DNA from 3 places in the Pseudoduganella sp. HUAS MS19 genome. Region 2 is predicted to be linked to each of the others. Evidence: predicted binding sites of a transcription regulator. Region 2 holds the regulator's gene; each other region holds the start of a gene.
The links. Region 2 encodes sigma-54, which starts transcription at its own class of promoters, with help from an activator protein. Its sites were predicted from a motif close to TGGCANGNAANCTGCTTT; they were not measured.

Region 1 (5,275 bases), 2.4 Mb from region 2:
CAGCATGCCCTGGATGGTGTCGCCGACGATGTTCATGAATGCTGAGTGCTCGCCGCTGAAGCGGGCATCGAAATTGAAGCCGAGTGCGGTGAAGAAATCCCTGGACTTGTTCAGGTCCTTCACTGGCAAATTGAGGATGATCTGTTTTTTCATGGCGTTTCCCAGGTCGAGGTGGAACGGACAATCGGTGTTTCATCGCAACGACGGATGGCTGGGCTGGAAATCGACACGACGTGGAAGCATATTTTCCGCCCTGATGGCTGAGGGGGGGCGGGCAAGGCGCGCGGCCAGGCCATAAGCCCCCGGCGCTATGTCCGTTTCCGCACGGAGCGGCTTTTTGCTGAGTCGTATGCTCTGGCTATGAAGATGACAGCCGATACCTCAGCCGCACCCGAAGATCGAGTAGTGCCGGAAAAACGGCGCCGGGCGCCGCCGTTGTCGCTCGCGGCGCTGAAGCAGTTCATCAGCGTCGCCAAACCCTACTGGCTGGGCAATGAAAGGAGGACAGCCTGGGGCTTGTTGTTGCTGTTGATCGTGTTGATGCTCGCCGAAACCCAGCTGGCCGTGCTGTTGAACAGCCAGTCGGGTGAAATGACGTCGGCGCTGGCGGGACGGGACGGCGAGCGCTTCTGGAAGTCCGTGCGCGCCTGCCTGCTCATCCTGTCGTTCGCGGTGCCCATCTATGCATTCTATTACTACATGCGCGACATGTTCGCCAACCAGTGGCGGCGCTGGCTGACGGGGCGCTTCCTGGATGGCTATCTGCAGGGACGCAAATACTACGCACTGACTTCGGACGGTGAGATCGACAACCCGGACCAGCGCATCAGCGAGGACGTCAACACCTTCACTGGGCGTTCCATTCATTTCCTGCTGGTCTTCCTGGGTTCGGTCATGCAGCTGGTGGCCTTCAGTGCCGTGCTGTGGTCGATCTCGCATTTCCTGGTTGGCGTGCTGGCCGTATACGCGCTGGCCGGTACCGTTGTCGCGCTCTATGTTTTCGGCAATCCCTTGATCCGGCTGAATTTCTGGCAACTGCGGCGCGAGGCGGACTTCCGGTTCGGCCTGATGCGTTTGCGCGAGAATGCCGAATCGATCGCTTTTTACCGGGGCGAGGCGCAGGAGCGTGCTTATATCGACAGCAAGTTCGATAAGGTGTTCCACAATTACAGCAGGCTGATTGCAAAGCAGCGGACCCTGAACCTGTTCCAGCGTACTTTCAGCCAACTCACCCTGGTGCTGCCGGCGGTGATCCTCGCCGACGCTGTGCTGTCCGGCGAGCTGGAAGTAGGGCGGGCCGTACAGGCGGCCGGTGCATTCACTGCAGTGCTTGGCGCCGTGGGCGTTATCGTCGACAACTTTGAAAGCCTGAGCCGCTTCGTCGCGGGCACCGAACGCCTGCAGACATTATCGAGGCTGGTACTTCCATCCCCCGAGGAAGCGCCGCTGGCCGACAGGCAGCGGCCGCGGATCAGGATGCGGGCCGGCAAGCGGATCGCAGTGGACTCCCTGACCGTGTGCCCGCCTCAATCCGAGCGCGTACTCGTCAAGGACCTGTCGTTTGCGCTGGAACCGGGCGATGCACTGATGATCGTCGGCGATAGCGGTTGCGGCAAAAGCTCACTATTGCGCGCAATCGCAGGCTTGTGGGATAACGGCAGTGGACTGATTCACCATCCGCCCCTGGAAGATTTCTTCTTTCTGCCGCAGCAGCCTTACCTGCAACATGGCACGCTGCGCAGCCAGCTCATCTATCCAAGCGTGCAGTCGAGCCTGGACGACGCGCGCTTGCTGGAGATACTGGACGAAGTACACTTGCCGCATCTTGCCCGGCGTGTCGGTGGTCTTGACGCGGTGCATGATTGGCAGAAGCTGCTGTCGGTGGGCGAGCAACAGCGGCTGGCATTTGGCCGTGTGCTTGTGCATGAGCCAAACATCGTGATCCTGGACGAAGCGACCAGCGCGCTCGACAGTGTTAATGAAGCCTTCCTGTACCAGCGCTTGCGCGCAAGCGGCGCCACCCTGATCAGTATCGCGCACCGCGCGGCCGTGCGGCGCCACCATACACATGTGCTGCAATTGAAGGGCGATGGCGCGTGGGAATTCCATGAGGTGCCGGGACCGCCAGCCGGCGAGCTGCAAGGCGCGGAGCTCAGGGGCCTTCAGCGTCGCTCCGAACTCGATGAATGCGGATAATCTGGAAGTTGTACTGTTCCGCCGCCAGCGGGCCGCCGCCCCTGGTCAATTGCTGCCGCTGAAGGTAGTCGCTGACAAGCATGGCGGCGCCTTGCTCGGTCAGTACCTCGGCCGCATTTGCCGTTATCTGATGCTCAGTCCGGTCGGCATTCCGGTAGGCGATAACCCAAATAGACACCTGCTTCTCTTTCTTGCATTCGTAAGGGAAACACGGATGTTATCAAAGTGGGGCGCCTTGTTGCGTCCGTTTGCACGTAAGCTTGGCTAAAATTTCCCAACTGCAAATTTAGTTGTCGTGAAATTTAACACCTTTCATGCTTGAAGTTGTGGTAGCTCAGCATAATCAGGTACTTAGAGTGTAGGCACGGTTGATGCTTCATCCAGCTTGTAGTTTCCACAACCAAATTATGGAGCGCGATATGAAAGCTAAAATGCTGTTCAAGTCTTGCCTGCTGGCCTGCTCCGTTCTGGCAGGTGCGCAAGCGATTGCTGGCCCAGGCACCGTTAACAGTATCGAATTCAGCTTCATGAACTACAGCATGACCGTGCCACCGGCCTTTAGCAGTCTGCCTTTGACGAATTTCGACAACACGCCTGCGGCTTCGCCGATTTCGGTCCCGGCCCCACAGGACATTCATCCTGTTGTCGAGGTATCCCTGCCTTCGACCACAGCCCCCGCTGGTGGATCTGCAATCATTACGGCGCCGGAGTTGCCGCAAGCGGCAGCAGCCATCCCCGAGCCAGGGACCCTGGCTTTGCTCGGCCTGGGTTGCGCATTGCTTTTCCTGCGCCGCCGGGAGGGGTCCCATGTTTAGCTCGCGCAGCTTACCAGCGCTTGTCCTGACTATGCTGCTGGCGGCATGCGGTGGCGGCGGCTCGGGCGGCGCGCCCGTGGTGGCCACCAGTCCGCCGCCTAGCGTGCCGCCTCCGTTGGAGGGCAATATCGTCACCACGGTTCCTGCCCCGACCTATGCGGCGGGCAGCGGCAATCTCAGTATCTTCAATGCGATCAACGCCTTGCGCAGCAAGATCGGTTCCGGGCTGTTGGCCCAGAGCCTGCTGCTGGATAAGTCGGCAGGCGCACACTGGAGTTACATCAACCAGAATGGCATCAGCGAGCTGCACGGTGAAACAATCGGCAAGCCCGGTTTCACGGGTGTCCGGGCAGCGGACCGGATCGCCGCGGCAGGCTACGCGGCCGCAGTCTCCGGCGAGGCGATCTACAGCACGGTGGGTACCGACAAGTACATGACCTGTGTTGCGGAGTGGGCCAATTCGGTGTACCACGCGGCCCTGCTGTTTGCCAGCACGATTGATATTGGCATCGCAGCCAACAACTTCAATCCGGCAGAGGGGGCGTCGACGCTTTGCGTGGTTGATGTGGCCACGAGTACCTCGCAAACTGCGCAGCTGCCAGGCGCGGGCAGTATTCGTGCATACCCTTACGCGAACCAGGTGGATGTGCCCTTTGTCTTCTTCAACCGCACGGAAACCCCGACGCCAGTGCCGGACCTGCTCGAGGCGGGGACGCCAGTCACCGTCAGTTTCGAAACCCGGGGTATGGCCGTGACGGCGCCGATCTCGATCAGCCAGTTCAGCCTGACGCCTGCCGGCGGTGCGGCGGTCGACGCCCGTATCCTGGTAAACAAGGGTGGCAAACTTGGCCCGGTCATCACGACCAACGGCCCGGCGTTGACGGATGACGGCAATATGCAGGGCTTCACAGCAACCCTGGTGCCGGTGCAGCGCCTGAAGCCTGCCACCGCCTACTCTGTGGCCCTGATTGCCATGGTGGATGGAAAGGCCATCAATAAGTCCTGGACGTTTACTACGGCTGCGCAGTAAGGGCAGTGCCATGGGGCCGGCAATCCGGGGGGAGACGCCGGCCTTTTCCGTTTACTTGGGACGCGGCGACTGCAAGCCCCTGTCGGGGCGGGCGATGCTGCCCGAACGCAGCAGGCGCACTGTATGCCCAACCGCGCGCGCAACGTTGCGGACTTCCTCCTGGAATGCCGCGTCCTTGTCCAAGGCGTCGTGACTGCTTGCATACGGTTCGTAATAGCCAAGATAGCGCTCAAGCCGGGCCTGCGAGCCGGCATCGATCAATTGCATCCAATCGAGCCAATCGGATAGATTGCGGCGCAGGCTTTCGGCGCCGGCGACGTCGCCGTGTACCACCAGGCCATAGGCGCGTCCGGCCAGATGTTTCGGGTAAGGCCAGCCTGCCAGTTCCAGTGCCTTGGCCTCTTCAGGCTTTTTGCCGTGGGTGCTGGTCGGGTCCGGATTGCCGCCGTCTGCGCACACCAGGCGGTCGATCATCAGCTTCAGGACGGACGGTGCCTGGTACCAGTAGACTGGTGTCAGGATAATGATGCCGTGCGCCGCGACCCATTGTTCATAGATCTCGTTCATCCAGTCGTTCACCTGCCCGAGGCTATGATTGGGGTAGCAGCTGCAGGGCCAATGGCAGAGCGGCATGGCGGTGGATACGCAGCCTTTGCAAGGATGGATGCGCACTTCGAATTCCGAGGTGAGGCGGCTCAGGTCAAGGATGTCGCTGGCGATGCCATCGGCGGACAAGGTGGCCTCGGCCAGTTTCAGCATGCGCCAGGTCTTTGACATTTCGCCGGGACAGCTGCCGTCATTCCGTGCCGCACCGCATATCAACAGCACTTTCGACGGCGTTGCAGGGTCTTTCTGGCGCTGTTCGGCAGCTTGCAGGCGCGCGGCTGCCGCTTTCCACTCAAGCGACAGCTGATAGGCCGGGTCGGCGTAACCCGGCCCGGCTGGTTCGGTCAGGGGCGCTTTGCGGCTGCCGCTGAAGTTTTGCCAGGCGACCTCCTCCAGCTTCGACAATTCGCCGCGCAGCGTATCGAACGTGGAGTCGGCAAAATTGCGCATGAAGCGTAGCCGGAACTCGCTGCGCTCCAGCTTGGCGGGGGCCTGGCCTTTGCGGACCTCGGTCATTTTTCCCTCCTGTCCAGGAGACGTTGACACGGTCGGGTCGGAGCGTCGGTTCGGCAGCGAACGGACCGGACAGGGCGGCAGAACTTGACCTGGATTAAGGATGAGACGGGGA
Region 2 (5,275 bases):
AGGGAGCGTTTCCCTGCCCTGGCCCAGAGCAGCGACCGCAATTTCCTTTCCTGCTGGGCAGAGCAGCCTTCGCCGGAGAGCGCTTATAGCTGGTTCGAATGCGTCGCCAATGTCCTGAATGAAGAAATGAAGCGGGAAAATGACCTCGCCGAGTGTTCCGGATTCTTCGAATTTACCGCCAACGTTTTCGTGTCCGCCAGCCAGGAAGTCAGGCAGTGCATCGACGTTGCGTTGGTGGAGAACCTGTTCTGGCAAGTGCCGCCTGCCAAGGCTGCCGCATACTGGAAGAAATTGCCGCCGCAACTCCAGGCCCTGTACGTCAACTTCCACCGCAAGCCTCCGCTTTAAGATCCCCTGAACCATGCCAACCATCTTCACCCATCCCGCAATTCCGCTGGCGCTCGGCGTCGCACTCGGTCCGAACCGTATTTCACGCCGCCTTCTGTTGGCAGGCATGGTTGCATCCATCGTGCCCGACATGGATGTCATCGCCTTCAAGTTTGGAATCGCGTATGCGGACCAGTTTGGCCATCGCGGCGCATCGCATTCCATTGCCTTCGCACTGGCGCTGGGCGCATTGGCGGCACTGCTTGCGCCCCTGTTGCGCGCAAAGCGCTGGATTGCATGGGCCTTTGTATCGTTTGCCTGCGTTTCCCATCCTTTGCTGGATATGTGCACGACAGGAGGCTTGGGTGCCGCACTGCTATGGCCATTGTCTGATCAGCGCCTGTTTTTCCCGACCCAGGTGATCCGCGTGTCGCCATTAACGCTTGAGCGGTTGCTCGGGCCTGCTGGAATGACGGTGGTCAGGTCTGAGTTGCTATGGGTCTGGCTTCCATGCCTCGCCGTGATGCTCGCCGCATTTGCCGTGCGTACGCGGCTTCCCAAGTTCCATGTTACGCAAAATGGCGTTTTCAGACCTGTCGCCATGGCCCGTGAACTGGGCATTTCCGGCGCCATGCTCGCGCTAGCTGTGGCCTGGCATTTCGCTGGTGATCGCAGGCTGCTTGAAACGATTGTTGTGATCTCGGTCATGACCCTGGTCAGATGTTTCCAACTGCGCGCGATGGACCCGGATGGCGCTCCAGTGGCAGCAACCAAAAATGACATGCTGCTGTTCACCAAACCTGGCCTCCTTCGCTCAGTGGAACAAATACCGATAGCGAGCATCGAACAAGTCAAAGTCTACGGGCCGAACGGCAACCGATACTACCGCTTCGAGCTCACTGGAAAGGAGGCAAAAGTATTTGCAACTTTAATGGGCCTTGAGGCGGAGCAGGCTGTGATCTCCTTCCTGCGGAAAGCTTTGCCGTCAAAGGTAGTGATCGCAAACGCCCCGCAAACCTTCGTTGAAAAGGTAAGGGGCAAGCAGGCTTAAAGCGTCAGCTTAGTCTCGAACTTGGAGCAGTTCATCGCGAACAGGCTCTTCACGTTGATCACGTTGTGGTGGGAGGTGAAGACGCGGCGCGTGAAGGCGCTGTATTCCTCCATCGACTCCACCGTAACGATCAGGTGGAAGTCGAACTCGCCCGCCACCTCGTAGCACGACATCACCTCCGGCTCGGAGCGCATGCGGTGTTCGAACTGCTTCAAGATGTCGGTATTCTGCTTCTCCAGTTCGACCGAGACGAACACTGTCAGCGGCCGCCCGGCCAGCGCACGGTCGACCAGCGCCACCGCCTTCACCAGCACGCCATCGGCACGCAGTCTTTCGATGCGGCGCTGGCAGGTCGCGACCGATGAATGCACGCGCTCTGCGATCTCGCGCAGGGGCGTGCTGGCATCCTCTTGCAGGATATTGAGGATGCTGCGGTCGATCCGGTCCAACTCCCTCATGCGAGGTGCCGCAGTGGATGCGCCCAGGCCGGCCAGCATGGTTCGAAGAACCGCTCCACCATTGCGGGCGTGACTTCGGCCAGGGTCGCGGGATTCCACTTCGGCTGGTTGTCCTTGTCGATCACCAGCGCACGCACGCCTTCGAAAATTTCGCCGTGTTCGAAGTTGCGGCGCACCAGGTTGCGCTCCATGCGCAGGCAATCCGACACGCCCAGCGCGGCGCCGCGCTTCAGCAGTTCGTGGGTCACGCTCATCATCAAGGGCGAGCGTAATTCCATCGCCTTGAGCGACTTCTGCGCGAAAGGCGTGCTGTCGCCGCGCAGCGAATCCATGATGGCCGGCACCGAACCGGCGGAGAAATGCTTGTCGATCAGGGCGCGCTGCGCCTCCAGTTCGCTGTCGCCGGCGAACGCATTGTGCGGGCCGGCAAAGACGGCAATCGCATCGCGCAGCGACTCGCCGGGAGTGGACTCGAACAGCGCTGCCAGACCGGCCAGTTCCGTTTCCGGCACGAAGTAGTCTGCCAGGTCCAGGTAGAGCGCGTCGGCCGCGCCGACCGTCAAGCCGGTCAGCCCGAGCCACATGCCGAGCCGCCCCGGCGCATGCGACAGGAAATGGCTGCCGCCCACGTCAGGGAACAGGCCGATATTCACTTCCGGCATCGCCATCTTGGTACGGCCGGTGACGATGCGCACGCCGCAGTCAGGCCCACCCTGTGCGATCCCCATGCCGCCGCCCATCACCACGCCATCCATCAGCGCCACATAAGGCTTGGGGTAGAAATGGATCAAATGGTTAAGCGCATATTCTTCGGTGAAGAAGTCTTCCAGCAGGGCGCTGCCGCCTTGTGTATTGGCGCGGCCGACGTCATGGAAAAAACGGATATCGCCGCCGGCACACAGCGCGCGTTCACTGCTGCTGCGCACGACAACCGCCGCCACGGACGCATCGTCGCGCCACGCCAGCAGCGCTTGCGTCATCGCGCGCACCATGTCGAGGGACAGTGAATTGAGGGCTTTGGGCCGGTCCAGCGTGATGAAGCCGGTGCCGTTGGAGATGTGGGTTTGGACGTGTTCGCTCATGCAAATATTTTAACGCACCCTGGCCGCAAAAAAGGGCGCCAATTGCGCCCTTTGGTGTGCTACACGGCCAGTCCTTTACATGGCGGTGGGTGGTGCTTCGTACGTATCCGGGAAATGCTTGATGGCCGCATGATTGTGGTTCTGCACACGGTCTTTGTATTTCATGACCTGGCGATCCAGTTTGTCAATCAGGGTGTCGATGGCGGCGTAGAGGTCTTGCGACAGGCTTTCGACGTACACGGTTTTGCCAGACATGCGCAGGTTGATTTCGGCTTTCTGGCGTTTCTCTTTCTCGGTGAGGTTATCTACAGTCAGGATGACAGCAATATCGATTACTTGATCGAAATGGCGCTTGACTCGTTCCAGCTTGTTCTGCACGTATTCGCGAATGGCCGGGGTCACTTCGACATGATGTCCACTGATGGTGAGATTCATACACACTCCTAAAGATGATGTCGCTCTCGAGTTCGTGCGCGCCGAAACGCACAGAGGAACCCATGCACTACAAAGATTTGCGGAGGCTTACCGGAGGGATTTTCAACGCTTCTCGATATTTGGCAACAGTCCGTCGCGCAATCACCATGCCTTGTTCTCCCAGCATGTCCGCAATCTTACTGTCGGATAAAGGATTTTTCGGGTCTTCTGCTCCTGTCAATTGCACGATCAGTGCCCGTATCGCAGTCGAGGAAGCTTCACCCCCAGCTTCGGTCGCGACGTGGCTACCAAAGAAATATTTCAACTCAAACATGCCATGTGGGGTGAGCATGTATTTTTGAGTTGTTACGCGAGAAATAGTGCTCTCGTGTAGTCCCAGTGTATCAGCAATTTCACGCAACACAAGGGGTCTCATGGCCACCGCGCCATGACTGAAAAAGTTCTTTTGTCGTTCTACTATCGCCTCCGCCACGCGTAGGATCGTGTCGAAACGCTGGCGCATATTCTTGATCAGCCACTTGGCTTCCTGCAGCTGGCCATTCATCTGCGACTCGCTCTTGCCTTGCTTGAGCAGGTTGGCGTACAGCGCGTTCACGCGCAGGCGCGGCACCACGTCGTTATTCAGCGTGACCAGCCAGCCGCCGCGGCCCTTCTTCACGATCACGTCCGGCACCACATAGTCTGACTCGCCTGACGCAAATTCGGCGCCCGGATGCGGGTTGCACTGGCGGATCACGCACTGCGCTTCGCGCAAGTCTTCGTCGTCGCAGTCGAGGGCTTTCTTCAGCTTGGTGAATTCGCGCTGGGCAAACCAGGTCAGGTGCTTTTCGACGATGGTCAGCGCCATGCGGCGCGTCACCAGCGGCACGCCCGGCATGCGCTTGATCTGCAGCGCCAGGCATTCGGCGGCATTGCGCGCGGCAACGCCGGGCGGGTCGAAACTTTGCAGCAGCACCAGGCTGCAACGCAGGTCGTCCAGCTCGATCTCCAGCTCGGGCGGCAGGCGCTCGTGGATTTCTTCCAGCGGCTCCTCCAGGTAGCCGTTATCGTCCAGCGCATCGATGATCAGCTCCATCAGCGCGCGGTCGCGCGGCTCCTGCACGGTGACGCGCATCTGCTCCAGCAGGTGTTCGCGCAGCGTGCAGCCGGAAGCTTCCAGTTGCGGGCGGCTGTCTTCGTCGTCGGCGGATTTGCTGCCGGAGCTGGCGCTCCAGTCGGTGTCGTCGCTGCCGTTGCCGGCGCTTTCGCTGTCGCCGCCTTCATAGCCTTCGCCATCGGCAGCGGCGGGGGCGTCGCCGCCCTCGCCTGGCGCGCCATCAGGTGTGGGCGCGGCGGGGCCTTCCGAGCCATTGCCGTTGCCCTGGCTGATGGCGCCATCGGCCAGCAGGCGCACCGAGTGGTCGAGCGGATCGTCAAGGCGCTCCAGCATGGGATTGTCGCCAAGCAGCTGTTCCAACTCCTGGTGCAGTTCCAGCGTGGACAGCTGCAACAGGCGGATGGATTGTTGCAGCTGCGGCGTCAGCGCCAGGTGTTGCGAGGTTCGCAGTTGCAGTGTTTGTTTCATGGCCTTCGCTTACATGCGGAAGTGTTCGCCGAGGTAGACACGGCGTACGGATTCGTTGGCAATGATGTCGTCCGGGCGGCCCGAAGCCAGCACGGCGCCCTGGTTGATGATGTAGGCGCGGTCGCAGATGCCGAGGGTCTCACGCACATTATGGTCGGTGATCAGGACACCGATATTGCGCTCCTTCAGGAAACGCACAATACGTTGGATTTCGATCACGGCGATCGGGTCCACGCCGGCGAACGGTTCGTCCAGCAGCACGAAACGCGGATTGGTGGCCAGGGCGCGTGCAATTTCCACGCGGCGGCGCTCGCCACCGGACAGCGACAGGGCCGGATTCTCGCGCAGCTTCTCGATT
Region 3 (5,275 bases), 2.0 Mb from region 2:
TCATTTGTAAGCGTGCCCTGCGATCTTGCGCGCTGCCGCCGCGATGTCGACGCACACGTCCTTGAACGCGCCGCCGATGTCGGCCAGGTCATTGCCTAGTTCCCGGAACCAGATGCCGAGGCTCATGGTCTGTCTCCCTTGTTTTGACCCCGCCATTACACCAGGTGAAAATGACGGGACGGCCAACGCTTCGATTACAAAGCTGTAATCGAGACCCGCCCGCATTGACGGCGCTTTGGCATTTCCTGACAATGCTGGGGATGAAAGCCCTACTGGTAGAAGACGAACAGCGTATCGCGAGCTTTGTATGCAGCGGATTGCGCGAACAAGGCATCCTGGTCGACCATTGCGAAGATGGGAACCAGGGCTATGACTACGCGCTGACACGCCAGTACGACATCATCCTGCTCGACATCATGGTGCCGGGCCGCGACGGCCTGGCGATCCTGAAAGCCCTGCGCCGCGACGGCCGCGACACGCCGGTCATCCTGCTGACCGCACGCAATGAGCTGGACGACCGCCTGCAAGGCCTGAACCTGGGCGCCGACGACTACCTGGCCAAGCCGTTCTACGTGGAAGAACTGATCGCCCGCATCCACGCCCTGCTGCGCCGCGTAAGCGGCGAGCGGCAGAACGTGCTGACGGCCGGCCCGCTCAAACTGGACCGCCTATCGCGCGTGGCACAACTCGATGGCCGCGAAGTCGAACTGACCAGCCGGGAATTCAACCTGATGGAATACCTGATGCGCGCGCCGGGCCGGGTGTATACCCGCACCCAGATCCTCGAGCATGTGTGGGGCTACGACTTCGACCCGCAAACCAATATGGTCGACGTCTGCATCCAGCGCCTGCGCAAGAAGCTGGCCTTGCCCGAGCACGTTGCCATCGAGGCTGTGCGCGGCGTCGGCTACCGCCTGCGCAAGCCGGATGGCGACGCATGAAGCCTGCGCGCCGCCCCTTCATCCGCTCCTTCCGCATTCGCATTGCGCTGATCACGACCGGCCTCGCCATCGGCGTGGTCGCAGTGCTGTTCGTCGCCTCCGCCGTGGCGGTCGTTGCGCGGCGCGCCAGCATCCTGGACCGCATGATGGTGGCGCACCTGTCAGGGCCGGGTTTCGGCACCAGGACGCCGGCCGTATGGCCTTCCATCGATGCCCACCTGAACGCCAGCTTCAGCGGCTTCGCGCCGGCCGGCAGCACGGAGCATTTCGCCATCCTGCGCGCGGTGGACGACAGCGGTGCCCTGCTGTACCGAAGCCCTGACTGGCCCCGCTCGCTGCTGGTGCCGGAAGCTGCCGACAGCCAACTGCGCACCTACTACGGCGGCGGCACGCAGTGGCGCATCGGCCAGACGCGGCGCGGCAGCGTGCTGGTGCAGTTCGGCGTCAACACCACCCTGTCTGAAGCCCAGCTCAAGGCCACCATCTGGCGCTTTGGCGGCGCAGTGATCCTGCTTTGCCTGGCGGTGGGCGGCGTGGCGTGGTACCTGGCCGGCCGTGCCATGCGCCCGATCGAACACCTGACCGGCGTGATGGAACGCATCCGTGCCAGCGATCTGCGCCAGCGTGTGGCAGCCGATGAAGAGGTGACGGAGTTCGAGCGCCTGGTTACCGTGTTCAACGACATGCTGGACCGGCTCGAGCGCAGCTTCCTGCAGTCGGCGCGCTTCTCGGGCGATGCGGCCCATGAACTGCGCACACCGGTATCGATCCTGCAGGGCGAACTGGAACGCGCCTTCGAACGGGCCGGCGCCTACCCCGAACTGGAACAGGCGCTGGCCGACATGCTGGATGAAGTGCGCCGCCTCGACAATGTGGTGCGCAAGCTGTTGATGCTGTCGCGCGCCGATGCCGGCCAGCTGCAGATCCCGATGCAGGCGTTCGACCTGGTGCCGGTCCTGCGTGAGCTGGCCGACGACCTCGACATGATGGCGCCGGACCGCCCCTTGCGGCTCGACCTGCCGCCGCGCATGGATGCGCAGGGCGACGCCGACCTGCTGCGCCAGGTGCTGCAAAACCTGGTCAGCAATGCGGTCAAGTACGGTGTGCCGCAAGGCTGGATCGCCATTGCCGGCCGCCGCAGCGGCACGGGCTGGCTAGTCGAGGTGGCCAACGCCTCAGCCGGCATCGCTTTCGAGCAGCGCGAACGCTTGTTCGACCGCTTCTATCGCGCCGAACATGCCTACAACCGGCGCATAGCCGGCGTCGGGCTCGGCCTGGCACTGGCACGCGAAATCGCCCGGGCCCACGGCGGCGAGCTGAAGCTGTCCGATTGCACGCCGACCCAGGTCACATTCAGCCTGACCCTGCCGTTAATAACTACTCAATAAGTAGTTGCAAGTCATTGATTTGATTGGCTTTTATGTCGGGAATTTTTACAGCAATATAAAAGTTGCTTCGATATTAATTTACAAGCGAATATTAAGTGCTTGATTCATTTAGGACTGTGATTTTTTGGCATGGCCCTTGCATGGATGGCCATGCAGATGATTGGTACCCGCCAATTCCTCACTGAAAAACCTGATTGGAGAGACGAGCATGAAAAAATATTTGCGCTGGTTGCTGGCAGGCGCACTGGGTTTGCTAAGCGCGGCCCAAGCATCCGCGTCGCCGGTGTTCACCGTGAACCCCACGGTCATCAACGGCGCCGGCAGCACCTTTGACGCCGATGCCATCAATGGCTTTTCTTCCACCCGTATCCGGCATGAAGCCGGCGACCCGGCCACCTTCTACCGCGCCAGCGGCTATGCTGTCTTCACCGGTTTTGCGCTGAACAGCGCGCCAGTACCTGGCGGACAATCGCAAGTCAACGTGGCTTACGGCCTGTATGCAACCTTTACCCAGGAGTTCACCTGCTCCGGCGTGCTGGCGCCAGGCGTGAGCTGCAACGTGAGCGCTTTCTCGTTCGAGCTGTGGGCCGACCCGGACAACGACAACACCTATTCGCTGGCGACCGTAGCGCTGGACCCGACCGTCCTGGCTGCCGGCGACCAGTACAAGCTGGCCAGCTCGAGCATGCTGACCGCCGGTGTCGGCGGCCTGGACCCGCTGGGCGGGGCGTACCAGAACCTGAACTTCGGCTGGGAGTTGTTCGACAATCCCGATCCGCTGGTGCCGGACGGCTTTGACTACTTCACCCTGCCGCGCCCGTTCTATACCGCCGCCTTCTCCGCCTTCAATAACACCTCGCTAGGCATCGAATGCGACGTGGCGGGCTGCCTCGGCGCCAACATCGTGGCGATTAACTCGGAGACCGGCATCTTGGACTTCAACCAGGTTCCGGAACCTGGCAGCCTGGTCCTGCTTGGCCTGGGCTTGCTGATGGTGGGCACGCAGCGCTTGCGGCGCCGCTAAGCCGAGCGCTGGAAGGCACGACGAGCTGATGCGATTGCCCGCATCAGCTCGTCGTGGCATGATCGTTTTTCAGCGCCGCGCGTTGGTCGGCCTTTTTAGCTTTCACCATGCTATTTGCGGGATGACTTGACGCCTGGCGCTTGCTGGAGGAACTCGCCATGCATGACAGCCCCGACGCCACGTCCAACACTGCGCACGACACCAGCGCAGACGACGCAGCCCCGCACTCCACGCTGAGCGAAGGCGATCCCCTGGTCGCGCAACTAGCCGACCAAGTCACGCAAGAACTGGACTTCGGCATCAGACTGGTCGACACGCCCACCGGGCGCAACCAGGCCAGCATGCTGATCCACCGCATGTATAGCTGGCGCGGTTTTACCGGCAACCATGCGTTGACGCCGGTCGCCAACCGCGTCACCCTGATGGCCAGCCAGCGCGGCGAAGCGGTGGGCACATTGAGCGTCGGCCTGGATTGCCCGGAAGGCTTGCTGGCCGACGAGCTGTTCAAGCCCGAACTGGACGCCTGCCGCGCCAAAGGCGGCCGCATCTGCGAAATCATCAAGTTCGCCTTCGACATGGCGGGCAACAGCAAGCAGTACCAGGCCGCCCTGTTCCACCTGGCCGTGATCACCGCGCGCGACGTCCACCAGCGCACGCATATGTTCATTGAAGTGCAGCCGCGCCATCGCGCCTTTTTCGACAATGCGCTGGGCTTCAAGCAGATCGGCGAGCCGGTGCTGAACCCGCGCGTCAATGTGCAGGGCATCCTGATGTGCGTCGAGCTGGCCTATATGACGGAACAGATCCAGCGTTACGGCGGCAAGGGGGCGGTGCCCGGCGTACGCTCGTTCTACCCGCAGTTCTTCTCGCCGCGCGAGGAAATAGGAATCGTCAACAGAATGCTCAACCTGCCACATGACTAGCCGCGACAAAGAACCTGCGATGGCTGCCCGCTTCCAGTACGAAGAGGCGTTTGCGCGCAACCTCGGTTGGGTCACACCGGAGGAACAGCAACGCTTGCGCGGCAAGCGCATCGCCATTGCCGGCATGGGCGGCGTGGGCGCCGTGCACCTGCTGACATTGGCCCGGCTCGGCGTCGGCGCCTTCCATATCGCCGACTTCGACTGCTACGACATCCCCAACCTGAACCGGCAGGCGGCCGCCTTCATGTCCACCATGGGCCAGCCCAAGGTGGCCGTGGCGGCACGCATGGCGCAGGACATCAATCCAGAAATCGAGATACGCCAGTTCGGCCAGGGCGTCAACGGCGCCAATGTCAGCGCCTTCCTCGACGGGGTCGACCTGTATGTCGATGGCCTGGACTTTTACGCCTTTGCCGCGCGCACCCTGGTCTACGGCCACTGCGCCGCGCAGCGCATCCCCGCGACCATGGCCGCGCCGCTGGGGATGGGCGCCTCCTGCCTGAATTTCCTGCCAGGACACATGAGCTTCGAGGACTATTTCCAGTGGGGCGACTTGCCGGAAGTGGAGAAAGCCCTGCGTTTCCTGGTCGGCCTGGCGCCGGCCAGCCTGCATCGCGGCTACCTGGTATGGCCGCAGGGCGTCGACCTGGCGCAGCGCCGCGGCCCGTCCACCAGCATGGGTTGCCAGCTGTGCGCGGGCATCGCGGCCAGCCAGGCGCTGAAAATCCTGCTGGGACGGGGCAAAGTGCTGGCCGCTCCCCACGGCTTCCAGTACGACGCCTACGAAGACAGATATGTGACGACCTGGCGGCCGGGCGGCAACCGCCACCCGCTGCAGCGCCTGGCCATGGCGCTGGCGCGCCGCAAATTCGTCGGTACGGCGCCGCCGCGCGCCGGCTGACTGGGGTGCGCGGCAGCCCGCCATTACCCGCTACATTCCACCGTTGGCTCCGATTTGTGCCAAATTATCACTTTGGCATGATTGCTGTCAAATCAACG

Region 1: a site for sigma-54 is predicted at 2,557-2,574, ahead of ACWBU6_RS15325 (PEP-CTERM sorting domain-containing protein). Genes of this name have one in related genera too.
Region 3: a site for sigma-54 is predicted at 2,455-2,472, ahead of pepA (flocculation-associated PEP-CTERM protein PepA). Genes of this name have one in related genera too.

Annotation. Positions count from the first base shown of each region.
Region 1 is NZ_CM132133.1:3,352,870-3,358,144, forward strand. It holds gene ACWBU6_RS15310 (VOC family protein) at 1-153, opposite strand, end outside; gene ACWBU6_RS15315 (ABC transporter ATP-binding protein/permease) at 367-2,196, shown strand; gene ACWBU6_RS15320 (hypothetical protein) at 2,183-2,464, shown strand; gene ACWBU6_RS15325 (PEP-CTERM sorting domain-containing protein) at 2,616-3,011, shown strand; gene ACWBU6_RS15330 (hypothetical protein) at 3,004-4,041, shown strand; gene ACWBU6_RS15335 (flavodoxin family protein) at 4,093-5,163, opposite strand.
Region 2 is NZ_CM132133.1:955,491-960,765, reverse strand. It holds gene ACWBU6_RS04480 (DUF7674 family protein) at 1-348, shown strand, start outside; gene ACWBU6_RS04475 (metal-dependent hydrolase) at 362-1,378, shown strand; gene ACWBU6_RS04470 (Lrp/AsnC family transcriptional regulator) at 1,375-1,836, opposite strand; gene ACWBU6_RS04465 (enoyl-CoA hydratase/isomerase family protein) at 1,833-2,918, opposite strand; gene hpf (ribosome hibernation-promoting factor, HPF/YfiA family) at 2,994-3,353, opposite strand; gene ACWBU6_RS04455 (RNA polymerase factor sigma-54) at 3,421-4,917, opposite strand; gene lptB (LPS export ABC transporter ATP-binding protein) at 4,927-5,275, opposite strand, start outside.
Region 3 is NZ_CM132133.1:5,341,615-5,346,889, forward strand. It holds gene ACWBU6_RS24525 (hypothetical protein) at 1-126, opposite strand; gene ACWBU6_RS24530 (response regulator transcription factor) at 261-941, shown strand; gene ACWBU6_RS24535 (sensor histidine kinase) at 938-2,329, shown strand; gene pepA (flocculation-associated PEP-CTERM protein PepA) at 2,538-3,353, shown strand; gene ACWBU6_RS24545 (N-acyl amino acid synthase FeeM domain-containing protein) at 3,512-4,276, shown strand; gene ACWBU6_RS24550 (ThiF family adenylyltransferase) at 4,269-5,177, shown strand.